DNA from 2 places in the Pedobacter sp. NEAU-ZC8 genome. Region 1 is predicted to be linked to the other one. Evidence: riboswitches for the same ligand, from Rfam matches in the RefSeq annotation. Region 1 holds a riboswitch; the other holds the start of a gene.
What was found. A riboswitch is a leader RNA that binds a small molecule or an ion and turns the genes downstream of it on or off. The one in region 1 is predicted to bind thiamine pyrophosphate.
Positions count from the first base shown of each region.

Region 2: linked by a shared signal. The riboswitch ahead of thiC (phosphomethylpyrimidine synthase ThiC) and the one ahead of thiS (sulfur carrier protein ThiS) in region 1 are both predicted to bind thiamine pyrophosphate.

Region 1 is NZ_JCAJXC010000001.1:246,774-259,002, forward strand. Features, by position in the region: gene AC5WJX_RS01160 (PH domain-containing protein) at 1-145, opposite strand, end outside; gene AC5WJX_RS01165 (DUF5694 domain-containing protein) at 236-1,318, opposite strand; gene AC5WJX_RS01170 (sensor histidine kinase) at 1,528-2,541, shown strand; gene AC5WJX_RS01175 (LytR/AlgR family response regulator transcription factor) at 2,564-3,298, shown strand; gene AC5WJX_RS01180 (glycoside hydrolase family 95 protein) at 3,304-5,610, opposite strand; gene AC5WJX_RS01185 (FUSC family protein) at 5,733-6,815, shown strand; TPP riboswitch at 6,867-6,958, shown strand; gene thiS (sulfur carrier protein ThiS) at 7,019-7,222, shown strand; gene AC5WJX_RS01195 (thiamine phosphate synthase) at 7,236-7,856, shown strand; gene AC5WJX_RS01200 (thiamine phosphate synthase) at 7,849-8,496, shown strand; gene AC5WJX_RS01205 (thiazole synthase) at 8,499-9,266, shown strand; gene thiH (2-iminoacetate synthase ThiH) at 9,259-10,374, shown strand; gene thiD (bifunctional hydroxymethylpyrimidine kinase/phosphomethylpyrimidine kinase) at 10,371-11,225, shown strand; gene AC5WJX_RS01220 (hypothetical protein) at 11,278-11,895, opposite strand; gene AC5WJX_RS01225 (ATP-grasp fold amidoligase family protein) at 12,207-12,229, shown strand, end outside.
Region 2 is NZ_JCAJXC010000014.1:55,562-67,790, forward strand. Features, by position in the region: gene AC5WJX_RS12365 (DUF3347 domain-containing protein) at 1-51, opposite strand, end outside; gene AC5WJX_RS12370 (efflux RND transporter periplasmic adaptor subunit) at 77-1,282, opposite strand; gene AC5WJX_RS12375 (efflux RND transporter periplasmic adaptor subunit) at 1,285-2,505, opposite strand; gene AC5WJX_RS12380 (TolC family protein) at 2,483-3,727, opposite strand; gene AC5WJX_RS12385 (efflux RND transporter permease subunit) at 3,714-5,651, opposite strand; gene AC5WJX_RS12390 (efflux RND transporter permease subunit) at 5,648-6,946, opposite strand; gene AC5WJX_RS12395 (HYC_CC_PP family protein) at 7,102-7,503, opposite strand; TPP riboswitch at 7,616-7,703, shown strand; gene thiC (phosphomethylpyrimidine synthase ThiC) at 7,761-9,644, shown strand; gene AC5WJX_RS12405 (hypothetical protein) at 9,691-9,852, opposite strand; gene AC5WJX_RS12410 (alpha/beta hydrolase) at 9,869-10,720, shown strand; gene AC5WJX_RS12415 (DUF8465 domain-containing protein) at 10,772-11,407, opposite strand; gene AC5WJX_RS12420 (VF530 family protein) at 11,443-11,664, shown strand; gene AC5WJX_RS12425 (SusC/RagA family TonB-linked outer membrane protein) at 12,109-12,229, shown strand, end outside.

The sequences.
Region 1 (12,229 bases):
AGATTGTCCATAGTAAGTAAAACAAGGTGGCAAGTATTACCACAAAGGGTATATAAGCCTCATCAACTAAGCAGAACAAGCTTAAAAACAATAAGAAGCTACTAATGGCCATCATCGAAAAGCCCTTACGTGAATAGAATTTCATAAGCTGTTATTATGCATTTTTGTACTTGTCACCTAAAACTCAATATCCTGAATATCTCTGATGCAAAGATAGGAGCTAATCAATGTTTTTTCAATTGGCAGCCGGAGCCAGATCGAGAAAACTCACAATCTTTACGTTTGGATCTTTTGCCAGGATATCTTCCATAAGCTTCCTGTGCCCTGCACCGACGCCAACGATCACCCTTTTTGCATGATTGGCTTTGGCCTGACGAAGTACGTTCGCACACATCCCTTCATTTCTAAGCGTCCATTGAGCAAACATGTCTTTAACATGCTGATCCGGGAAGCCTGCCCAACCGTAAAAGTGGCTACCGCCATAAAAGTTCCACGCATCATTTAACTCCGCATATCTGGGATGCGCCATATTGTAGTAAGGAGATTTGGTCATGTGCTTTTCGTCTTCCGGTGTCAGGTTCGAATACTTGATAATTGCTGCGTAGGTTTTCGCCTCTGCTGAACTGGTGTCAGCTTTAGCCTTCGTTCTAAGCACTTTGAACGCGGAATCAGCTTTTGCCCATGCCTCAGACCAGGGACGGTCGTACTTCTGACAATCCATCGGATAAATCTGATTCTGTTTCAAGCCATACAGCAAGGGGAAGTAGATATTGGTGTACTCACTTAATGGGCGGTAAAGGCGCAGCTTCTTCAGACTGTCCAAATTGCCGAAATGTTGAGTATAGTAGGCCATCTCTGATTTACCAAAGTGCTTTTTCATTTCATGTTCTATCAGGTAGATTTGGTAATCGGCATTACCACGGTCACTTTGCATGATGTACCAGGCTGTAAGATCCATCCTGACTTTGTGCAGGTAAGGAAACTTTTGTAATGCGCTTTGGGCTTCCTGGATTTTCTTGTTCAGGTTTTTTGGTGTTTGTCGGTAGGTCTTTGCAATGAACTCTTTCGATTTCTTCATGCCTTGGAATGCCCAGGTTCCCGGCTCAAGTGCTTCGTAGTCCGCAGGGGAGAGGTACTCACCAAAAACCATATCCGGCTTGAAGTTGGTCAGTTTTCGTACGACCATGTCGTAGTCTTCCGCACCCGGTTTATTTTCATGGTCCGAGCCCAGCACAAGGATTTCCGTCGTTTGTGCAACTATGCCTTTACTAAAAAGCAGGGCGATAAAAGTTAAAAAGATGCAGATGTTTGTTTTCATATTGTTCATTTTTATTTTGATTGTGTCTCAAAAATGAACTTCGTCTGCTGGCTGAAAAATATTATGATCCGAAATGGCTGGAACATTATCCCAATCGCTATATTCCAGATTTCAGCACTTAAGCTGCAAAATAGCGGCATTGGTATATAAAATGGGTATGTTCGGATAAGAAAAGCGGAGTTCTTGAGATCTTTCAATAGTTTTAGATCATGAAGAAATTGAGCATCGTAACCATACACATTATTTGCTGGACAGTCCTGCTGCTTTATGGTTATGGAAGTTACCTGCTCAAAGAAGATTTCAGCTTTTATGATATCGCTTTCGGCATGTCGATATCCCTCGTGCAGGTGATTCAGTTCTATATCTGTTACCTATGGGTGTATCCCCGGTATATGCGGCGAGGAAAAGTGCCGCAGTTGATCGGCGGTTTGCTGGTTGCCTTTTTTGTATTTGTAACTTGTCGTTATCTGCTAGAAGAGGTGATCTACCGTGCGGTCTTCGGTATTCACAATTACTCGGACGACACCAGTTTGCAGCATTACATTTTGGACAATGTTTATTATGGAAGCTTCTACATTGTGGTTGCGGGAGCAGCCTGGGGCGTCGTGAATGCGTTCCAAACGGAGAAGCATCAGCGCTTGCTGCAGGCGGAGGCGAAAAAAGCGGAACTCGCATTCTTGAAGTCCCAGATCAACCCCCATTTTCTTTATAATACGCTCAACTACGTCTATTCACTAGCCATTCCCGTTTCCGAAAAGCTGGCAGATGCTGTGTTGAAGCTTTCTGATTTGATGCGTTATACCTTGCAGGACAGTCCTGATGGGATGGTTCTGCTGCATAAAGAAATTGAGTACCTGGAGAGCTATATTGCCCTGTTCAGGATGCGCTTTGAGCCAGCCTTTTACGTCCGGTTCAGCTTACAAGGCATTGCTGAGCAAAAGATCGCTTCTTTATTGCTTATTCCATTTGTGGAAAACGCATTTAAACACGGCGTGGTAAATAATCCTGAATATCCTGTTGAGATCACTCTAAAGATAATTGGGAAACATCTTGAATTCAGGGTTTCCAATTTGATCAACCCTGGACAGAAAGATCATTCGAGTGGTATCGGCCTGGTTAATATTCAAAGACGCCTTGATTTGATCTATCCTGATCAACATGAACTTAACGTTGAAAAACATGAAAACTATTATGCGTCGTCTTTGATCATAGCATTAAGTTAATGTTGTTGTTTAAATTTAGCCTATGATACGCTGCCTTGCCGTCGATGACGAAGCTTACGCCTCAGAGATCCTTGCGGGATATATCCGGAAAACGCCCGGCCTGGAGCTTGTAAGTACCACAACTAATCCTTTCGATGCCATTCAGCTGGTGCAATCGGGTGAAGTGGATTTGGTGTTCCTGGACATTCAAATGCCTGAGCTAAATGGAATTCAATTTTTAAAGATATGTGGCCGTAGCTGTAAGGTCATCCTAACGACGGCATATGAGCAATATGCATTAGAAGGCTTTGAACATGATGTAGTAAACTATCTTTTGAAACCCATTCCCTATGATCGTTTTTACAGAAGTATCATGAAAGCCAAACAACTTTTTGAGGGCGATACACCGAAATTAAAAAATGAACCGGAGCATGCTAACGGAACTGCTTTCGCAACCGATTATATTTTTCTAAAAGGGGACAGCAAAAACAAATTCATTAAAGTTGATCTGAAAGATATCATATATATAGAGGGTTTGAAGAACTACATCTCCGTTTATACGAGCACACAACGTTTGATCACTTACCAGTCATTACGGGATTTTGAAGGCCAGCTTCCACCCACCGAGTTTATCCGGGTACATAAATCCTATATTATTCCATTTGGAAAAATCAGCACGGTCGACGGCAATAGCTTATTCATAAACAACCAGCTGATTCCCATCGGCGACGCCTTCAAGGAGGCTTTCTTTAAGGCTATCAAGGAGCGGAGGTCCTGAAGGGCTTACTCAAGCGCTACAAAGTGGTATTCTTTGCCAGGTTTAGTTTCGAAGCTGTACTCGATCTGCTTACCTGTACTTCTTGCACGCAAGTTTTCCATCCTGCTCTTTAAGGCTGTTGTTGAACTTATACGGCACAAACCTCCCGAAAGTGACTTGATGCTAAGTGATGTAAGCTTGCCATTTTTCCAGCTGAGATTGGTGATCTCAAAGTTACCCCGGGCTTTTAAGCCACTTACATTGCCCTTAGGCCAAGCTACAGGAAGTGCAGGTAGAATTTGAATGGTTGGAGTTTGACTTTGTACAAGCATCTCGGCAATGCCAGCGGTATACCCGAAGTTTCCGTCGATCTGAAAAGGTGGGTGTGCGCAGAATAGGTTCGAATAGATTCCTCCACCATCATTATAATTGAAGCCTTTTTCCCCAGCCGGGGTAATGAAATTTTGCATGATCTTGTATGCATGATCCCCATCCTGAAGTCTCGCCCAGAAGTTCATTTTCCATGCCATAGACCAGCCTGTTGAAGCATCGCCACGTGCCAGTAAGCTAACCTTTGCAGCCTGTGCAAGTTCAGGTGTTTCCGTGGTGTTGATTTGCCTGCCCGGGTGTAGAGCAAAGAGGTGTGACACATGTCTGTGTTTATCTGTTGGGTCATCACGGTCGGTTTCCCATTCCTGTAGCTGCCCCCATCTGCCAATCTTAGGTGGCAGCAGACGTTCACGCAGATCGCTTACACGTTTGGCATATTCCTGATCAATTTCTAAAATAGCTGCGGTTTCCAGGTAGTTGGTAAACAGGTCCCAAATAATTTGATGATCGTGAGAGATGCCGTCTTCTGTTGGGCCATGTTCCGGCGACCAGCCAAGCGGGGCAACCAGGATGCCGTCAGGTCTTCTTTTCAAATGATCATCCCAAAACTCAACAACCTCTTTCATAATGGGGTAAGCAAACTCACGCAGGTACTTTTCATCCTTGTTAAAGGCATAATGTTCCCATAGTGCCTGAGCAAACCAGGCGCTTCCAGGCGTGTTCCAAAGGAAGCTTTCTCCACCAAAGGGATTACCTTCGGTGCGTACGGTCCAGCCGCGTACACCTGGATACTGTTTTTTGGTGTGCATCTTTTTGACTTCACGAATGCTGTTGATATAGTCCAGATAGGGAACATGACATTCGGCAAGGTTTGTTGGCTCCGCAAGCCAGTAATTCATTTGGATGTTGATGTTGGAGTGGTAATCGCTTCCCCAAGGTGGGGTATTGCTATTGTTCCATAGCCCTTGAAGGTTTGCCGGAAGTCCACCGGCTCTGGACGATGCAATCAGCAGGTATCTGCCATATTGAAACAGTAAGCTCTCCAGCTGCGGGTCTTTGGTGTTCTTATAGTTGAGTACACGGGCAGCAGTGGTTTTTTGGCTTAGACCGGGATTACTGCCCAGGTCTAATTTCACCCGAGCGAAGAGCTGTTTATAATCTTTCAGATGATTCGCCATCAGGGCTTGAAATTTCTTTTTTGCAGCTGCATTCAGAACCCTGCTGTTCTGGACCGCAGGATCTTCGCCTTTCCAATTTTGATCTCGCTTATTGATGAAGTCTGTAGATGCCGTAAAGATGATACTAAAACCATCTGCATTACTGATTTTAAAAGCGGATCCACCCTGCTGATCCGGTACAATACTGCCACTACCGCCTTCCACCTGTATCAAGGCACTTGCCTGGTACTTCATTCCATTATTCAGACGCCCCGCAAAACTTATGGTCTGGCCCGCTATGGAGGCTTTACTTCCATGTTCATCTTTAAGTCGAATGACAGCGGAGTAGGCACCTTTTTGATCTGCAGCAAACTTCAGGACCATCACTTTATCTGGAAAACTTGTGAAATACGTCCGGTTGAACTTAACCTGGTTCTGGGTATAGCTAATTTCATGTACCGCATTTTCAAGATCCAGGCTACGCCTGTAGTGATCCACCCGGTCAGCGGACTGGCCACTGGGCTTGCCCTGTCCGAAATCGATGAGCATATCACCGAAAGCCTGATACATCCCACGATCAGACTCGTCGCCTGTCCACAGCGTATTCTCATTGAATTGGATACGTTCCTGTTGAACACCGCCGAAGATCATGCCCCCAATTCTGCCATTGCCAATAGGATAAGCCTGCGTCATCCAGTCTGTCGCTGCTTTATCATCCCATAATACTAGCTGCGGTTTTGCCGCAGTTGAGCGGGGCGTTTGGGCAAGGATCTGCTGTTTGATGATCATCAGATGTATGAAAAAAACAAGAATAAGGGTGGATAGGAACTTGATCTTGAACTGCATAGTTAAATCTGGTTAGCAGACGAATCTACCAATTGTGCCAGATTTTTACAATTCCGCGGCCAGCAATCGGCGCCATTGGGTCAGCATAGCTGTTTTTAGGAGAACAATTGTATTTTTGCGGCATGGCCGATACCCTAAATAACATCATCAAGCGAGAACTTAAGCTGCTTTTCCAGCTGAAAAAGACAGAGCGTTTGTGGCATGTTCCGGTGTTAGCGTCATTGTGTGTCGGTCTTCCCTTGCTTGCAGGTTATCTGTTAGGTCATCTTGAATATGGCATCGTGTCTTGTCTTGGTGGATTGGTCATTCTGTATTTACCGCCGACAAATTTCCGGCATCGCCGAAGTACCATGTTGTTCAGTTCTCTGGGCTTCATCCTGAGCTATTCACTTGGTTTGGTGTTCAGCTTCAATCCGGTATTGTCATCGCTCATGATGGCGGTGTTTGCCTTTTTTGTAAACTGGATTACAAACATCTTCAAGCTTGGCCCTCCGGGAAATTTCTTCTTCATCATGATTGCCGCCATGGCTAGTTGCCAGCCCTTTGACCTGGAGGCCATTCCGGTTAAAGCAGGATTGTTGGCCCTGGGTGTTCTTTTTGCCTGTGCACTAGCGTTGCTGTACAGCCTGTATATGACCGCTAAATACAAGGATAAGCTTCAGTCGGTTATTCCAGGAAAGAAAAACACCATTATAATAGCTGAGTCGGTCACCATTGGTGCATTTACAGGACTTTCCTTGTTTGTGCCACACCTGCTCGATTTCCATAACCCATATTGGGTGCCGATCTCGTCGTTGGCCATCATGCAGGGCGTGAGTCTGACTCATGTATGGCAAAGAAGTTTTCACCGCATGTTGGGTACGGTCGTAGGGCTTGGGCTTACCTGGGTGTTATTGAGGTTCGATATGCAGCCGTTATCCGTATGTGTAAGTATCCTGATCCTGCAATTCATTATTGAGATGCTGATCGTGCGCCATTATGCCTTAGCCTGTATATTCATTACGCCGCTTACGATCTTTCTGGCCGACATCGGAAGCCTGTTTACTGTAGATTCGGATCTGTTAATTTCGGCGAGGTTCACAGATATTGCTGTTGGTAGTCTGATTGGCGGGGTAGGTGGATGGCTCTTACACCATCAGCAGTTGAAAGCGAAGGCAGACCGGCATATGCGCATTGCTAAGGTGCTTGTTCGTAGAAGACGGTAATCGTCAATTTTTTATTACGATCTGTTTTAAGAAATTTTTATTTATACATTTATAAAACTTTAGGGGTGTCCGATAGGACTGAGATAATACCCTTTGAACCTGATGCAGTTCGTACTGCCGAAGGGAAAAGTGATGGAAACACGTATGCGTGTAGCCTTTCTTTCCTCCTGCGGGACCATTCCTAAAGTATAATGCTATACAAGATGGAAGTAACCGTAAATCAAGAAACTTTAGAGATCCAGGAAAACTGCAGTATCGCAACTTTGTTGGACCTGTTGCCAAATTTACCTGCCAAGGGTATTGCTGTAGCCATTAATCAACAGCTGATTACCAGATCCGAATGGTCCGGGCGCAAGCTGGTCCAGGGCGACAAGGTCATGATTATCAAGGCAACCCAAGGCGGCTGATATGGAGCTGATCGTGATATCGAGTCCTGAATTCCTGCAGGACGAGGCGAGGGTGATCAATGAACTTTTTGCTGCGGGGATGAAACGTTTTCACCTGCGTAAGCCCAATGCAAGCGTCGCGAAATTGATTGAGCTGATCAGTGCTATTGATCCGGGCTATAGGTCTGAAGTGGTGCTACATCAGCAGCACGAGCTTGCCGATGGTTTTTCAATGCATAGAAGACATTATCCCGAAGCTTTACGCCTGATACAAGGAGAGCTACTGGAAGCGCAGAAGCGACGTGGCACGGGTTTGAGTACCTCCATTCACAAGCTAGAACATGCGTGTACGCTGTCTGTCTTTGATTACGTCTTTTTTAGTCCCGTATTTAACAGCATATCTAAACTCGGATACCATGGGACACTTTCTCCTGAGTTCCGCCTATCAAAATCGGCAGCCACCCCCGCAATCATTGCATTGGGCGGAGTGGATTACGGCAATATTCCCCTGGCAATGGAGATGAACTTTGATGGCGTTGCCGTCTTAGGCGCCATATGGAATAAACCCGGTTCCCCTGTGGAGCATTTTTTACGCATCCAAGACTGTATTCATAAACAATTAGAAAACCCGGTACAAAACTTAAGACATGATTGATAGACTACATTACATATCTCAACCTGATGGCGTGGGAGATCACCTGCCAGCCATCAAAAAGGCACTTGCTGCAGGCTGCAAGTGGATACAGCTGCGAATTAAAGATCGCGAGACTGCATTTATGCTGGAGCAGGCTTTTGCAGCCAAAGCGCTCTGTGATGCAAATGGTGCTAAGCTGATTGTTAACGATCATCCGGATGTTGCACTGGCGGTAGCTGCCTATGGTTTACATCTTGGTTTGTCGGACATGCCGATCGTTGCTGCCCGGGGTATTGTTGGTCCGGAAATGATTATCGGCGGTACGGCAAACACCTTTGAGCATGTGGTACAGCGGGTAAGTGAAGGCGCAGACTATGTTGGACTCGGCCCATTCCGCTTTACCTCAACCAAGAAGAACCTCAGCCCCATATTGGGAATGCCTGGATACACAACGATAATGAAGCAGTTGCAAGAGTCAGCAATTGATATTCCCGTAATCGCTATTGGTGGCTTGATTGCCGGGGACATTCCCGCACTCCTGGAAGTTGGCTTGTACGGCGTGGCCATATCGGCGGCGATAACATGCTCCGATATGCCAGAAGTTGTAGTTTCCTCGCTTAGGCAGGCATTAAACCAAAACTTGAATCCTTTAAATCGATAATGATGTTAAAAATTGCAGATAAAACCTTTGGTTCAAGATTGTTCAGCGGAACGGGCAAGTTTAATGATGCCGCCATTATGGAGGAAGCGTTAATTGCTTCCGGTTCAGAGCTGGTTACCGTTGCGCTCAAGCGCGTGAACTTGAACAATGCCGATCAGGATGATTTGATGCTGCGGCTGAATGCTCCACATATAAACTTGTTACCAAATACCTCTGGCGTTCGTAATGCGCGGGAAGCGGTATTCGCCGCGGAGCTGGCTCGTGAAGCACTTGAAACAAACTGGATCAAGCTGGAGATACACCCTGATCCGAAATACCTGATGCCCGACGCGGTCGAAACGCTCAAAGCCACGGCAGAACTGGTGAAATTAGGGTTTGTCGTACTTCCTTACATCCATGCGGACCCGGTGTTGTGTAAGCGTTTGGAAGAAGTGGGCAGCGCTGCGGTGATGCCCCTTGGCTCGCCCATCGGCAGCAACAAGGGTTTGCGAACTATTGATTTCCTGGAGATCATTATCGACCAAAGCAATGTGCCTGTGGTGGTTGATGCCGGCATTGGTGCACCTTCTGATGCTGCGAAAGCCATGGAAATCGGTGCAGATGCGGTGTTGGTAAATACCGCTATTGCCGTTTCCGCAAATCCCATGCAGATGGCCGTAGCCTTCAAGCTGGCTGTTGAAGCCGGAAGGATGGCCTATGAAGCGCGGCTTGCACCTTTAGTTACACACGCGGTTGCCAGCAGCCCCTTAACTTCTTTTCTGGATGAATAGTTTTGTCGACCTATTTGAACGCTATAGCTGGGCTGAGGTAAAAGCCAGCATTTATAGCAAGACTGTTGTGGACGTGCAGGCTGCATTGCAGGCAAAGAAACGTACACTGGAGGATTTTATGGCGCTGATCTCACCAGCAGCTGCGCCCTTTCTGGAACAAATGGCACAACAAAGCCGTGACTTAACCTTGAAGCGCTTCGGCAAGGTTATTCAGATGTATGTGCCACTATACCTTTCCAATGAGTGTAATAATATCTGCACTTATTGCGGCTTCAGCTATGACAATAAGGTCAAGCGAAAAACCCTCAACGCTATTGAAATCATGCAAGAAGTTGCACGTATCAAAGAGATGGGGTATGACCATGTGCTGCTGGTTACCGGTGAACACCATCTGAAAGTTGATGTTGCTTATTTTCAAAGTGTGCTGCAGCTCATCCGGCCGCATTTTGCACATATCGCCATGGAAGTGCAGCCCTTAGATCAGCAGGATTATGAGACCTTAAAACCATTCGGTTTAAATACGGTGCTGGTCTATCAGGAGACGTATCATAAGGAAGATTATAAAAAACATCACCCCAAAGGGAAAAAGTCGAACTTTAACTATCGACTGGAAACACCCGACAGGATCGGTTCCGCAGGTATACATAAGATCGGCTTAGGTGTTTTGATTGGGCTGGAAGACTGGCGCACAGATTCTTTCTTTACAGCTCTGCACTTGAATTACCTGGAAAAGAGATACTGGCAGAGTAAGTACAGCATTTCCTTTCCAAGGCTGAGACCCTTTAGTGGCGGGCTGGAGCCTAAGGTAGAGATGAGTGATACGGAACTGGTGCAGCTTATTTGTGCATATCGCCTTTTTAATGAGGAACTTGAGCTTTCTATCTCCACCAGGGAATCAGAACACTTCCGGAACAATGTGCTTAAACTTGGAATCACTTCAATGAGTGCAGGCTCGAAGACGAATCCCGGCGGCTATGTGGTTGACCCGCAATCATTGGAGCAGTTTGAAATCTCCGATGAACGCAGTCCTCAGGAAATTGCGACCATGATCCGGGCCCAAGGGTATGAACCGGTATGGAAGGACTGGGATAATTGTTTGATGTCATGACGGCAGACAGGGAATTAAGATACAGATATCCTAGTGTGCTGACTATTGCAGGTTCGGATAGTGGTGGTGGCGCAGGTATTCAAGCCGACTTGAAGAGCTTTGCTGCGCTGGGCTGCTATGGTACTTCCGCGATCACAGCGGTGACGGTTCAGAACACCTTGGGTGTGCATGGCATTCACAGCATTCCACCAGAAATTGTAGCGGCCCAGATTCGAGCGGTCATGGACGACATTAAACCTGCGGCGGTGAAGGTCGGTATGGTACACACGCCAGAACTGGCAAACATAATCAACGAGACCCTAAAGAATTATACCGGTGTACCGGTGATCTTCGATCCGGTCATGGTTTCGACCAGCGGGCACAAGTTGATCTTAGATGAAACGATCGCGGCCTTGAAAGCTGGATTGATTGTTTCCGCAGATTTACTTACACCTAACCTGGATGAAGCGGCCTTGCTGTGTGGTATACCCATATCTTCCTTAGCAGAGATGCTTGAAGCTGCAGAACTCCTTGTTGGGATGGGATGCAAGGCAGTGCTTTTGAAAGGTGGTCATCTTACTGGTCCAGTGATTCAGGACGTATATGTTACTTCAAAAGGGATAAGATCTGTATTTGAAGCGCCCTACATCGAAACCCGCAATACGCATGGAACAGGTTGTACGCTTTCCGCTGCGATTGCCGCACAACTCGCACTCGGCGACTCCATGATCCCAGCCATTGAAAAAGCAAAAAACTACCTGAGTTTAGCGCTTGAACAAGGTAAGGACGTCCATACCGGTGAAGGCTCCGGTCCGCTAAACCATTTTTTTGAGCCAAGGCGCCAAGCTAAGCTGGTCATAGTTAGGGCATAAAAAAGGGGTACGACAAAGCCGTACCCCTGATTATCTAATTTGATGTTGGGTATTACATAGGAGGGATGGTTCCGGTTCCGGTAGTTCCACCAGTTGTACCCGATCCAGTTGTTCCACCGGTTGTACCTGAACCTGTAGTTCCGCCAGTTGTACCGGTTGTGCCAGTAGTTCCGGTAGTGCCCATGGTACCGGTGCCAGTAGTACCTGTAGTTTTACCAGGTTTTACTTTTCCTTTTCTTTCAGTTGGAGGTGTGGTTGTACCAGTGGTTCCGGTAGTACCTGTACCTGTACCAGTAGTTCCTGTTCCAGTTCCGATTGTACCAGTTCCAGTACCTGTGGTTCCGGTACCTGTACCTATCGTACCGCTAGATGTTCCAGTACCTGTCGTTCCGGTGCCTGTGCCAATTGTTCCAGTTCCGGTGCCAGTAGTTCCAGTTCCTGTACCAATTGTACCAGTTCCTGTTCCAGTTCCGATTGTACCAGTCCCTGTACCAGTTGTTCCTGTTCCAGTACCAATTGTTCCAGTCCCTGTTCCGGTAGTTCCGGTAGTTCCAGTACCTGTACCTGTTGTACCAGTACCTGTTCCGCTAGTCCCTGTTGTTCCCGTCTGTGCAACTGCATAGTTCATTGCTAGTGCAATTATTGCGGTCGAAAAAATTACTCTTTTCATAAGATTTCAATTTAAGTTTTTAATAGGTGATTGCCATAACTACAATTTGGAGGGCCAGAGGTTTCCTGTTTTGAATTTTTGGGTACTTATCCAGCTACAAAGCGTGTAAGCCGTTGTGAGTAAACCTATAATGCGTTGCGGAATACGTGAAGGTGAAGGATTTCTGATCTTCAGTGTGCTGTATTTTAGCCTCTTTTAGGTATTCTATACCTGATTTGCGGTTTTGTGAAACCAACATCAAAGCTCCCTGTTTTTAGCCCGTGCTCAAATCAGAGCACTACATAAATTATGCACTCGGAATGGTTAGTTCAATGTTAGGAACAATAAGAAGGGT
Region 2 (12,229 bases), on a different contig from region 1:
AGCTAGTATGGTGATAAAGCATAATAGTGCAAAGTGATTTCGTTTTTTCATGATTCTAACTATTGTTGTATTTAAATTAACTTTTGTGAACTGCGGCCATTGGATCTTTTCCCTTTTTGAGCAGGTATTCGCTATATAGCAAATAGGCACCTGATATGACCACTTTGTCGCCCGGCTGAAGTCCGGAGCTAACGGCTATTCCTTCCGTACCTTCCAGCCCTGTCTCCACTATGCGCGGTTCGAAATGGCCCGGTTTTGTTTCTACCCATACATGTGCACCCTTTCCATTGCGGATCAAGGCATCGGGTGGAAGCGAAAGGCCTTTAGCTGTACTTTTTTGAGCCACAAACACCTTTGCCTGCAGGCCGGGTTGCCATTGGTTATCAGGATTTGGCAGTTCAGCACGCATCTGCAGCAACTGAGCCCCCTGCTGCAGCGATGGATTGATAAAAGATACTTTCAGCATCTGCGGCTCATCCTCCCAACCAGGAATGACCACGCGCAGTTGCTGCCCTGCTTTGATCTGGCTAATTTCTGAAGCATAGATATCCGCCTCAACCCAGAGCGACTGATAGCCTTCCAGTCGTAACAGCGGACTACCTTCGGCAACATACTGACCCTCGGTGACAGAAAGTTCTGCAACGGTTCCACTTTCAGGCGCGAAAAAGGTGATGTTCGGACTAGCTTTCCTACTGTGTTGCAGCGATCTGATCTGGCCTTCCGACTGTCCGTACAACCGGAGCTTTTGTCTTGCAGCACTAAGGATCTGTGTGAAGGTTTTATCATCCGGAAACTGCGCGGATTGTTCCAGTGCCAGCAGGAACTCCTGTTGCAAAGTGGCCAACTGCTCAGAATAGATCTGGTAGAGTGGCTGTCCCTTTTTAATCTGTTCTCCGGTCTGGCGCACAAAAAGCCTGTCGAGCCGCCCGGCAACCCTGCTGGAAATAAAGGATGTTTGTTCCGGATTGACAACCAGCCGGCCATTTAACTGCTTACCGCCGCCATCCCCGGCGTCGCCGATGGTGATGGTTCTTACGTTAGCCAATGTCATTTGCCGCTGGTTAAGCTGCAGTCCTCCGGCAGCATCCCCTTTTTCAAAACGTACCAGGTCCATCCCGCAAACCGGGCAGGTACCCATTTCATGCTGCATGACTTGCGGGTGCATCGGACAGGTGTAGGTTTCTTTACTGGCCACAACCTTGTTCTTGCTTTTTTCCTCCCTGCAGCCAACAGTCATCATCAGCGGCAGCAGTAAAATTATGATGAGATATATTCTTTTCATGGTCATTTATTTTTAGCGGTTCTAATAAAGCTCTCACTATCCACCAGGTATTGTGCATTCGCAGCCAGTTGCCAGTCGCCAATTTCATCAAGCACCTGCACTTCCTTGTTTTGCAGCACTCCGGTTTTCACTTTGGTCGGAATAAAGACCTTCCCTTCTTTTTTAAACACTACACTTTCATTGCCCAGCGACAATACCGCAGCTTGTGGAAGCCAATAGCTATCCCGCGCGAGGAAAGGGAACTTTCCGGTTACCAACTCTCCGGGTTTCAATCCACTTTTTTGCAGATATACCCTTGCCAACACAAAATTCTCCCCCGCATTCAGTACAGGTTGGATCATGCCAATCCGGCCGGAGATAGATGAGGATGCATCTGCAAGGCGTTGAATGAGTACTTTCTCCTTTTTATTAATCTTCGAGGCGACATCAGGCGTTAAGGAAAACTCAGCCAACAGGTCACCGGTCTGGTAAATGCTAAACACCTGCTGCCCGGCATTCAGGTACTGCCCTTCACGCAGCAGTACCGGCGTATTTTGTGGTGCAGACTCCCCTGAGGCCGCGGGCATAGGCCTTGCTGCGGCACTATTATCCATGCCTGACATGCCGCTACCGCCAGTATTCCCTGCAGTTGCGACAGTTTCGCTAGCTGAAACATCCGGCAGGCTCAGGCCCTTTTCCAGGATAAAACCTGTAGCGTTACTATACACTGGGATGCGGTAAGAAACTTGTCCGGTACGTAATACCCTATCGATCTGCGCCATGTCCATGCCCAGCAGCTGTAGTCTGCGTTTTGCCGGCTCCAACATACCTGCCTCATCACCATGTTGCTGAATCAACAGGAGTTCCCGCTGTGCTGCAGCGAGGTCAGGAGCATAGAGCTCCATAATCAGCTGTCCCTTTTTAACCCTTTGATAATTGTATTTGATGTACAACTTTTCGATCCGGCCAGCAACACGGCTTGCAAGAACAACCTGGTTGCGGGTATCATAGCTGATCCGCCCCTGCACTTCCCGCACATAAAGCCTGGAACCCCTTTTCGCCTGGATCAAGGGGCTACGTGCAAGCACCTGCGCGTTTGCAGGCTTCAGCAGGCTCGTCAGGGAGGTATCTTCTGTGTTTGTAGCTACAGCTGCATCGTGCTGCCCGCTCTTGCGCTTACATGCAGTTACCGTTACAGCAAACAGGAAGAGCAGCAATAGCTTAACGATATAGTTCCTTTTCATAATCAACAATCATTTGATATAATTTCATTTTCTCATCCAGCACATTGAGCTGCATCATGGTTAAAGCCTCCCAGCTGTTGATCACCGCCACCACTTCCAGCTTATTTTCCTGATAGTTCACAAAATCGGCTTCCATAGTTTTCCGCAGGGAAGGAATGATCTTTTCTTCCATTGCAGCGATACGTTTTTGCATGGATTGGATTTCATACTGCATTCCGGTAAGCATCCCATGACTTTCCTGCAGCATACCTACACGTTCCTTTTCCATCGCCTGTATTTCATAGTTCATGGCTTTTACTTCCGACTTATACATCTTGGAGGACCATGGCGCCAGGGGAATGCTGACCATCCCCATCACACTATACTGTTTTGGCATCATGCTGCCCAGGGGCGACATGTGGTCCACCCGTAATTTAAAATCTGGTTTTGACTGGTTTTTCATCGCCTTTACCCCAAGCTGCATGGATCTGATGTTCTGCTCCATTTGCAGGATATCTTTACGCTGGCCTGCAAGCAGGACTGTGTCTAACCGGGCTTCTGGTGTAAAGGCTGGTAATGTTGAGCTGTCGATTGCTAAAGGCTGCGTTGCGGGCAAGTTCATGAGGCTGTTCAACCAGGCTTTTGCCTTGGCGATCTCCCCTTGCTGCATGCGGATCATGTTTTGATTCTCCTCGATCTTAGCCCTGGATCGGTAAACACCAGAAAGTTGCGATTGATTATAAGGGTATCTGATCTCTTCGATCTTCTGCATCATCTGCATGATTTTCTCGTTTTCCCGCAGTACTTTAATGCGTTGACCAGCGATGATCCAAGCATAATAAAGGTTTTTAGCACGGGCTTTCAGCGTGTTGGAAGCGATAGCACGTCCTGCGAATTCAACATCCGCTTTCGAAGCTTCATATACTTTCTGCGCCCGTAGCTTTGAAGGATTTGGAATCTCCTGCTCCAATTGTAGCATCAGCGAACCTTTGTCGCCATCCATCACCTCCTGTCCGGGATAGGGCGTCATGAAGGTACCCGCGCCGACCATAGGTGCCATCCAGGCACTGCCCGCTTCAGCCCTATGTTTGTAGCTTTCTGCTCTTAAAGCATAGGTTTGCAGCATCGGATTGTTTTCATCAATCCGTTTCAGAATGGTATCCAGGGATACCGTATGTTGTTGCGCAATTAGCTGCATGGGCATCAATCCGAGCAAAAGCGCTAATATTCTAATGATTCGCATTACTCACCTCCAGTTTTCCATATTTTTTCAGTTCATATTCTTTGCTCATCAGGAAGATCAGCGGTGTGACCAGCAAGATGTGTGTTGATGAGGTAAGTACACCACCAATCATCGGCAACACAATGGGCTGCATTACATCAGTACCTACACCAGTAGCCCACAAAACCGGTATTAAGCCAAATAGAGACACACAAACGGTCATGAGCTTAGGTCTGAGCCGTTTGGCGGCACCTTTCACCACGTACTCCCGCAAGTCCTCCCTGCTGATCGTTGCACTGGAGTTCCCTTTTAGCTGCACCAGCTGGTTCATCGCGTCATTTAGGTAGATCACCATTACAATTCCGGTTTCTACAGCGATACCGAAGAGCGCAATGAAGCCCACCGCCACGCCAACGGATAAACTCACATCGAAAAAGTAGATGAGGTAAGCACCACCAATGAGCGCAAAGGGCACCGTGATCAAACTCAGGAAGGCTTCTCGTAAGGAGCGAAAAGCGAAATACAGCGAAAAGAAGATCACGGCAAGTACAATCGGCGCAATCCAGGTTAAGGTCTTCTGCCCCCGGATCATATTCTCATACTGACCGCTCCATTCCATGAAATAACCCTGTGGAAGTAAGCCGCGGCTAGCGTTAAGCTTCTCCATGGCTGCCTCTACAGTACTACCCAGATCACGGTCGCGCACATTGAACATCACCGCGCCACGTAACATGGCATTCTCGGAATTGATCATCGGTGGACCATCTTCAAAACGAACCTCAGCGACTGCAGAGAGTGGAACTTCACCCATGGCTGCCGAGCTTATGGGAATGCGTTTGATGCTTTCCAGGCTGCTCCTGAATTCCTGCCCCAAACGTACGCTAATCGAAAAGCGCTGTCTGCCTTCAATGGTATTCCCAACAGCTGCACCACCAAGCGCAGATTCCACGACCTGGTTAACATCATCTACCGTTAACCCATACCGGCCAAGCTCGTTTCGTTTTACGTCAATAGCGAGATACTTACCCCCAGTAATTGGATCTACATAGAGATCAGTAACCCCGCTGGTACCTTCTAGCGCTTTTCTAACGCGTTCGGAAACTGCAGCAATGGTGTCCAGGTTCTGACCATAGATTTTTACCCCCACATCGGTTCGTATTCCTGTTGCCAACATATTGATGCGGTTGATGATCGGTTGTGTCCAGCCATTTACCACACCTGGAATCTGGAGCTTTTTATCAAGTTCATCAATGATATCCTTCTTCGTTAAGCCCTCGCGCCAGGCCGACTTAGGTTTAAGCATAATGATGGTTTCAATCATGCTGATTGGGGAGTTGTCGGTTGCGGTGCTTGCACGGCCTGCCTTACCCAAGACTTTATCTACCTCGGGCACCGATTTAATGATCTTATCCTGCACCTGCAAAATCCGCTTAGCCTCATTGTTAGACACATCAGGCAGGGTAACGGGCATAAATAAGATGCTCTGCTCATCCAGAGCTGGCATAAACTCTGTACCCAGATTCCTAAGCAGCGGAATCGTAATCAGCAAGGCGATGATATTGATGGCAATGGTTGTTTTCCGCCAGTTTAATACCCCGCGGATCAGCGGTTCGTAATAACGTTCTAAAAACCGGTTTACCGGATTGGCATGATCCGGCCGGAACTTACCTTTCATAAAAAAGGATATCAGCACGGGTGCAAGCGTAAGTACCAGTACCGCATCCACAATCATGATGAAGGTCTTGGTGAAAGCCAGGGGATGAAACATTTTTCCCTCTTGGCCAGTCAGCATAAATACAGGCAGGAAAGAAGTGATGATGATGATCGTTGCAAAGAAGACCCCACGCGAGACTTGTTTGCTCGATTTCTCGATAACCTTAAGCCTATCTTCTTCCGAGATCCAATCCTTATCGGCATCTATTTTTCTTTTGAACCAATTCCTCATAGCTTGTTTATATTTTGTTGTTCAGCCTGCCAGCTTTCATATTTTTCTGAAAGATGTTTATAGGCATTTTCACTCATGACGATACCATTGTCTACGATGACACCAATGGCCAGTGCAATACCGGTCAAGGACATAATGTTGGAGGATATGTCGAAAGCATTGAGCAGAATAAAACTCGTTGCAATGGTGATTGGTATCTGTATGATGATGCTGATGGCGCTTCTCCAATGGAACAGGAAAACAATGACCACCAGCGACACAACGATCATTTCTTCGATCAGTGTTGTTGTGATGGAGTCTACAGACTCCTGGATCAGTTCACCGCGATCATATACAATATCAAACTTGACCCCTGACGGCAGACCTTTGGAAACTTCCTTCATTTTAGTCTTTACCCGATCAATCACTTCCGCAGCATTCTCGCCATAACGCATGACAACGATGCCACCCACCCGTTCTCCCTCGCCGTCCTGGTCAAAGATGCCGAGCCTGGTTTCACCAGTCATCTGTACCGTTGCGACGTCGGAGACTTTGATAGCCGTTCCATTCTGGTTCTTCACCGGGATGGCGGCAATCTCTTCCAGGGATTTGAGGTAACCTGATGTTTTGATGATGTAACCGATGTCGCTCATCTCAAATTTGCGTCCGCCGGATTCGTTATTATTGGAGCGGACGGCAGCAATAACTTCGGGGATACTCAACTTGTAATACAGCAGTTTAATGGGATCAACCGCGATTTGGTATTGCTTCTGGAAGCCGCCAAAGGAGGCAATCTCGCTCACGCCAGGTACGTTTTGCAGGGCGAATTTTACATACCAATCCTGTATGGCCCGTTGTTCTCCAAGATCTGTGTCTGGCGCGTCCAAGGTGTACCAGAGCACATGACCTACACCGGTACCATCGGGCCCGAGCTGTGGCGTCGCACCATCTGGTAAGGTGTTACCTATGGTGCTTAAACGCTCCAGCACCCTTTCTCTGGCCCAGTACACGTCCACGTCATCTTCAAAGATCACATAGATGAAACTCATGCCGAACATGGAGCTACCACGTACGTATTTGATCTTCGGCAGCCCTTGTAAATTGGTTACCAAAGGATAGGTAACCTGATCTTCAATGAGCTGTGGGGACCTGCCCATCCACTCGGTGTAAACGATTACCTGATTTTCCGACAGATCAGGTATTGCGTCAATCGGATTCTTCTTGACCGCGAATATACCCCAGACAAACAGGCCAGTGGCCAGCAGGAGCACGATCCAACGGTTATGAAGCGACCATTCTATTATTCTATGTACCATTTATGCTTATTTGTGATGCTTGCTACCGCATGCAAAACGATCAGCTGTAAAGCTTTATAGCGCTTTAACAGGAGAAATGAAAAACTTAATAGCTTAGGCGGGCAAAGCAGGATGATCCTGATGCCCTACACGAAGGTGTAAGAAGGGAAATGGTATTATATACGATAGCTGCAATTCCGTATGAAGACGGGAATATCCTGCAGCGGAGGGGTTTCCTGATCAGGAAAATAGGTCTGTATGCCTTGGTCGGGTACTGATTTTAGAAATCTTTCCAGGAGTGTTTTAGGCAACAGCAGAGCTGCCTGTTCAAACTGGAACTCGCTTTTAACGATCTTTTGAACGTTGTCGATCTTAATGCTTTTAACATCCTGCTGGCAGCAAGCTTCCTTGTCAGAAGCGGTCTGGGTCATACCACAGAAGTCGCAGGCACTGGATTCACCTGGGCGTTCCATGCCCATCTGGACCAGTTCACCCATGCAATAATGAAGATACACCGTTGGCCCCTGAGAAAGTCCCAGGTAAACAAAGGCGAGTATGATCAAGAGTATCCTTTTCATGCGATGAGACAAATCTAAAGCTTAAGGTGGGTATTTGCTTATAGAATCTTGATAAATTTTTACAGTTTAACGTCAAAATGCATTGGTAATAAAATTGATTTCATAGCTTTATAAAAAACTTTAGGGGTGCCTTGTGCTGAGAAATACCCTTTGAACCTGATGCAGTTAGTACTGCCGAAGGGAAAAGTGAAATGACATATCCATGTTGTTTGCCATTCCTTATACAGGTGCTTCCCTGAGGTGTAAAAACAATCAACATGAAAACTGAAAAAACACCAGGAGCAGAAGTCATTAGCCGAACCCCTTTCCCGGCATCCAGAAAAGTATTTGTTAAAGGTCAGCTGCACGACATTCATGTCGCCATGCGCGAAGTTAGCGTCAGCGACACCAAGCTACACGGCAGATTTGGCGAAACCAGCCCTAATGCCGCGGTCACGATCTACGACACCAGCGGTCCTTACACCGATCCGAGTGTCGAAATTGATGTGAAGAAAGGCCTTCCTAAACTGCGCGAATCCTGGATCCTGGACCGTGCCGACGTGGAACAGCTGGATCATATCTCTTCGAGCTATGGTCAACAGCGCGCTGCAGACGAGAGCCTGAACAGCTTACGTTTTGCGCACATCAGCAAACCATACCGGGCACAAGCCGGCAAAAACGTCAGCCAGATGCATTATGCGAGAAAAGGGATCATCACTCCGGAGATGGAGTACATCGCTATTCGCGAGAACCAGCGAATAGACCAGCTGAAGGAACAGCTCAATGGCGACTTCGAGCTGATGAGTCAGCAGCATGCCGGACAAAGTTTCGGTGCGAATACCCCTAAAGGGTATATTACCCCTGAGTTTGTCCGCGCTGAAGTAGCGGCGGGTCGTGCCGTGATCCCCTGCAACATCAATCACCCGGAACTTGAACCCATGATCATTGGCAGGAACTTCCTGGTGAAGATCAACGCCAACATCGGGAACTCTGCTGTAACCTCGAGTATCGAAGAAGAAGTGGAAAAGGCAGTATGGGCATGCCGCTGGGGCGCGGATACCATCATGGATCTATCCACTGGCAAGAATATTCATGAAACCAGGGAATGGATCATCCGCAACTCCCCTGTTCCGATTGGTACCGTACCTATCTATCAGGCTTTGGAAAAGGTAAACGGTAAAGCCGAAGACCTGACCTGGGAACTGTTCCGCGACACGCTGATTGAACAGGCAGAACAAGGGGTAGATTACTTTACCATTCATGCAGGCGTGCTTTTACGCTATGTGCCGCTTACCGCAAAGCGAATTACCGGTATTGTCTCCCGCGGTGGTTCCATTATGGCAAAGTGGTGCCTTGCACATCATAAGGAGAACTTCTTGTACACACATTTTGAGGAAATATGTGAGATCATGAAAGCGTATGATGTTGCTTTCTCCCTGGGTGATGGCTTAAGGCCAGGCTGTATCGCTGATGCCAATGATGCGGCGCAGTTTGGCGAGCTGGAGACCCTTGGAGAGCTCACCAAAATCGCCTGGAAACATGATGTACAAACGATCATTGAAGGACCGGGCCATATTCCCATGCATATGATCAAAGAGAATATGGACAAACAACTCGCCCACTGTGGGGAAGCACCGTTTTACACCCTTGGACCCTTGACGACCGACATTGCTCCGGGTTATGACCATATTACCTCGGCCATTGGTGCTGCAATGATCGGTTGGTTCGGTACTGCAATGCTTTGCTATGTAACGCCCAAAGAACATCTGGGCTTACCAAACAAGAAAGACGTTAAGGATGGTGTGATTACCTATAAGATCGCCGCCCATGCCGCAGATTTGGCAAAGGGGCACCCTGGTGCACAATACCGCGATAATGCGCTAAGTAAAGCCAGGTTCGAGTTCCGCTGGGAAGACCAGTTTAACTTGTCACTTGATCCGGATACCGCAAAGGAATTTCACGATGAAACCTTACCGGCAGAAGGTGCCAAAATCGCCCACTTCTGTTCCATGTGTGGCCCGAACTTCTGTTCCATGAAGATCACTCAGGATGTACGGGACTATGCCAAAGAAAAAGGCGTGCAGGAAGACGAAGTGTTGAGCAAGGGGATGGAGGAGAAATCCAAAGAGTTTTTAGAGAAAGGGAGCGCGCTATATTTTTAGGTTGGTTCTATATCAGCGGAACAGAACGGTTTCGCTGATATTCTTTCTAGAAGGTACGGCCTACATTCAAGCTGATGAGCTTCAATGGAACCGCGAAAGAGACATTTTCATTAAAAAGATATAATCGATTTTCTTGCTTTAGTTTCTCCTGCAAAATTGTTACTTCATTGATATGGTAGCTGAAGTGATACTGTTTAACTTGCATCATAACCAAAGCAGCTTATATGACGCCTAGAACGAACGCAAAACTCATCCATCGACTCCTGATTATTATTACTCTTGTTTTTACAAGCTCAGTGGCCTTTAGCCAGCAATCAGGCACTCGGGTCGACAATATCTTCTACTATCCCGATTCAAGTTCCATCTCAGATAGCTACATTAGATCGCAGTGCAGGCTTGACATTTATTACCCGAAAAACGTTAAGAATTTTGCAACGATCGTTTGGTTTCACGGAGGTGGCATCACTGGCGGGCGCCGGGAGATTCCTGCAGCACTTCTGGATAAAGGTGTGGCTGTAATCGGAGTGGGTTATCGCTTGTCGCCTAAAGCAAAAGCACCAGCGTACATTGAGGATGCTGCCGCAGCAGTGGCCTGGGCATTTAAGCATATCGCCAACTACGGCGGCAACAATAAATTGATCTTTGTTTCCGGGCATTCTGCCGGAGGTTATCTTGGAACAATGATCACGCTTGATAAACAATACCTGGCTAAATACAAACTAGATGCAGATGCCATCGCCGGCTTGATTCCATTTAGTGGTCAGGCGATCACACACTTTACGGTACGGCAGGAAATGGGCATTAAAGACACGCAACCAACAATTGATAAGTACGCGCCATTGTATCATGTCAGGGCGGATGCCCCACCCATGTTGCTCATCACCGGCGACCGTGAAATGGAACTGTTAGGCAGGTATGAGGAGAATGCATACTTAAACCGAATGATGAAACTTGCGGGGCATAAAACAACAAGATTGTACGAACTTCAGGGATTTGATCACGGTGGAATGGCAGTACCTGCATTTCCGCTGCTGCTGAAAGAAGTTGAAGTACTTAAAAAAGGGATCTTAAAATAGCCGGAACAGCATGGCTTGAATAGCTGAGACCTTCGCCTCAGCTATGTTTTCTTATTTAAATCGCGCTTTTAGCTTGTCCAGATCCAAAGCCTCTTCCTTTTGATCCAGCTGGATTAACCAACCTTTTGTTTTAAGCATCGGTATCTCCTGTTTTGCAACGGAAAGATCTTTGCCTTTGAGGTGCTGGTGAAACAATATCGCCGGTTTCGGCTCAAAGCTGGATGCGGTATGGAACAAAACCTCTAATCTAAACTTCGGCCAGATCTGGATATCGCTCATGTTTGCGGAGTAAATACGTTTACTGGAATTGCCGGACAATGATCCTGCAAATTCAGCTTTGAATTGATCATTCTTTTCTGTTGTGAAAGCAACCAGCAGGTCGTACGAAGTATTATTCACCACATGAAAGTGCGCCACGGAATTGCTGTGCTGATCACTGACAAGCGCCAAGAAAACACCATCTTTGATAAATTCCGCAGCTGCAACTGCCGCAGCAGGGCGGTTCCCAACTACCGTATCATCCTCAGGGATACTACCGTGCACAAGGGTGACCTTAGAAGCGAGTACCGGGATTTCGAAGTCGTTGGCATCGGTTACCCCTATGGTGTCATTATCTATGATGCGGGTTACGTAACCCTCTATGTTTTCGTCTACAAAACGGACAAAATCGCCTAAGTTTATTTGCATAGCTCAAATTTACTTAATCTTCCTAATTTTGCAGCATGGCCATTAAAGAACAAGTAAACAACCCCCTGCATGGTAAAACGCTGGAGTTTATCCTGAAACAGCTTGTATGGCACTACGGTTGGGAAGAACTGTCAACCTACGTTAAAATTGACTGCTTCAAAAACAACCCGACCATGAGCTCCAGCCTAAAGTTTTTACGTAAGACAGACTGGGCGCGTAAGAAGGTGGAAAAACTTTACCTGAATACTTTTCATTAAACCAGTCTTTCGGTTGAGAGATCGTACCGGGCAGCTTCGATGTTTATTCTATGTTAACAGATGCTTGCCTCTCCTTTAGAGGTAACATTAAATTTACAACTCAGGCATAGGCTATGCACATGCATTAATTAACTTCGAGCAACCAAAACCAAATACTGTATGATCATTCTCGTAACTGCAAGCCTTGCGTGTAGCATACTAGGCTTGTTCCAACTTCAGCATCCAGCAACATACACGATTGCTTTTCTACCTGCAGCCCGGTCCACCAGGCTGTAACAAATCCATTTTGTAATTCAGGGCATCGCGCTCCTGCTTGCTGCACAGGATAATATCCTGCTGCATCGGCTTGCCCATGGTTATATAATCTGTGCTTAACGCTGGACTAACATAGCCATTACACCTTTGCCACCAATCAAAATGTACACAATAAACTCTTAAACAATCATGCTTAAAACTGTACTTAATTTTAAAAAGGAAGTCGTGTTGTTTATGGCATTTCTGCTCCTCACCTTAGGGGCAAATGCCATCGGGAACACTGCAGGCTTCCAGAATCAGGACCGCGGAA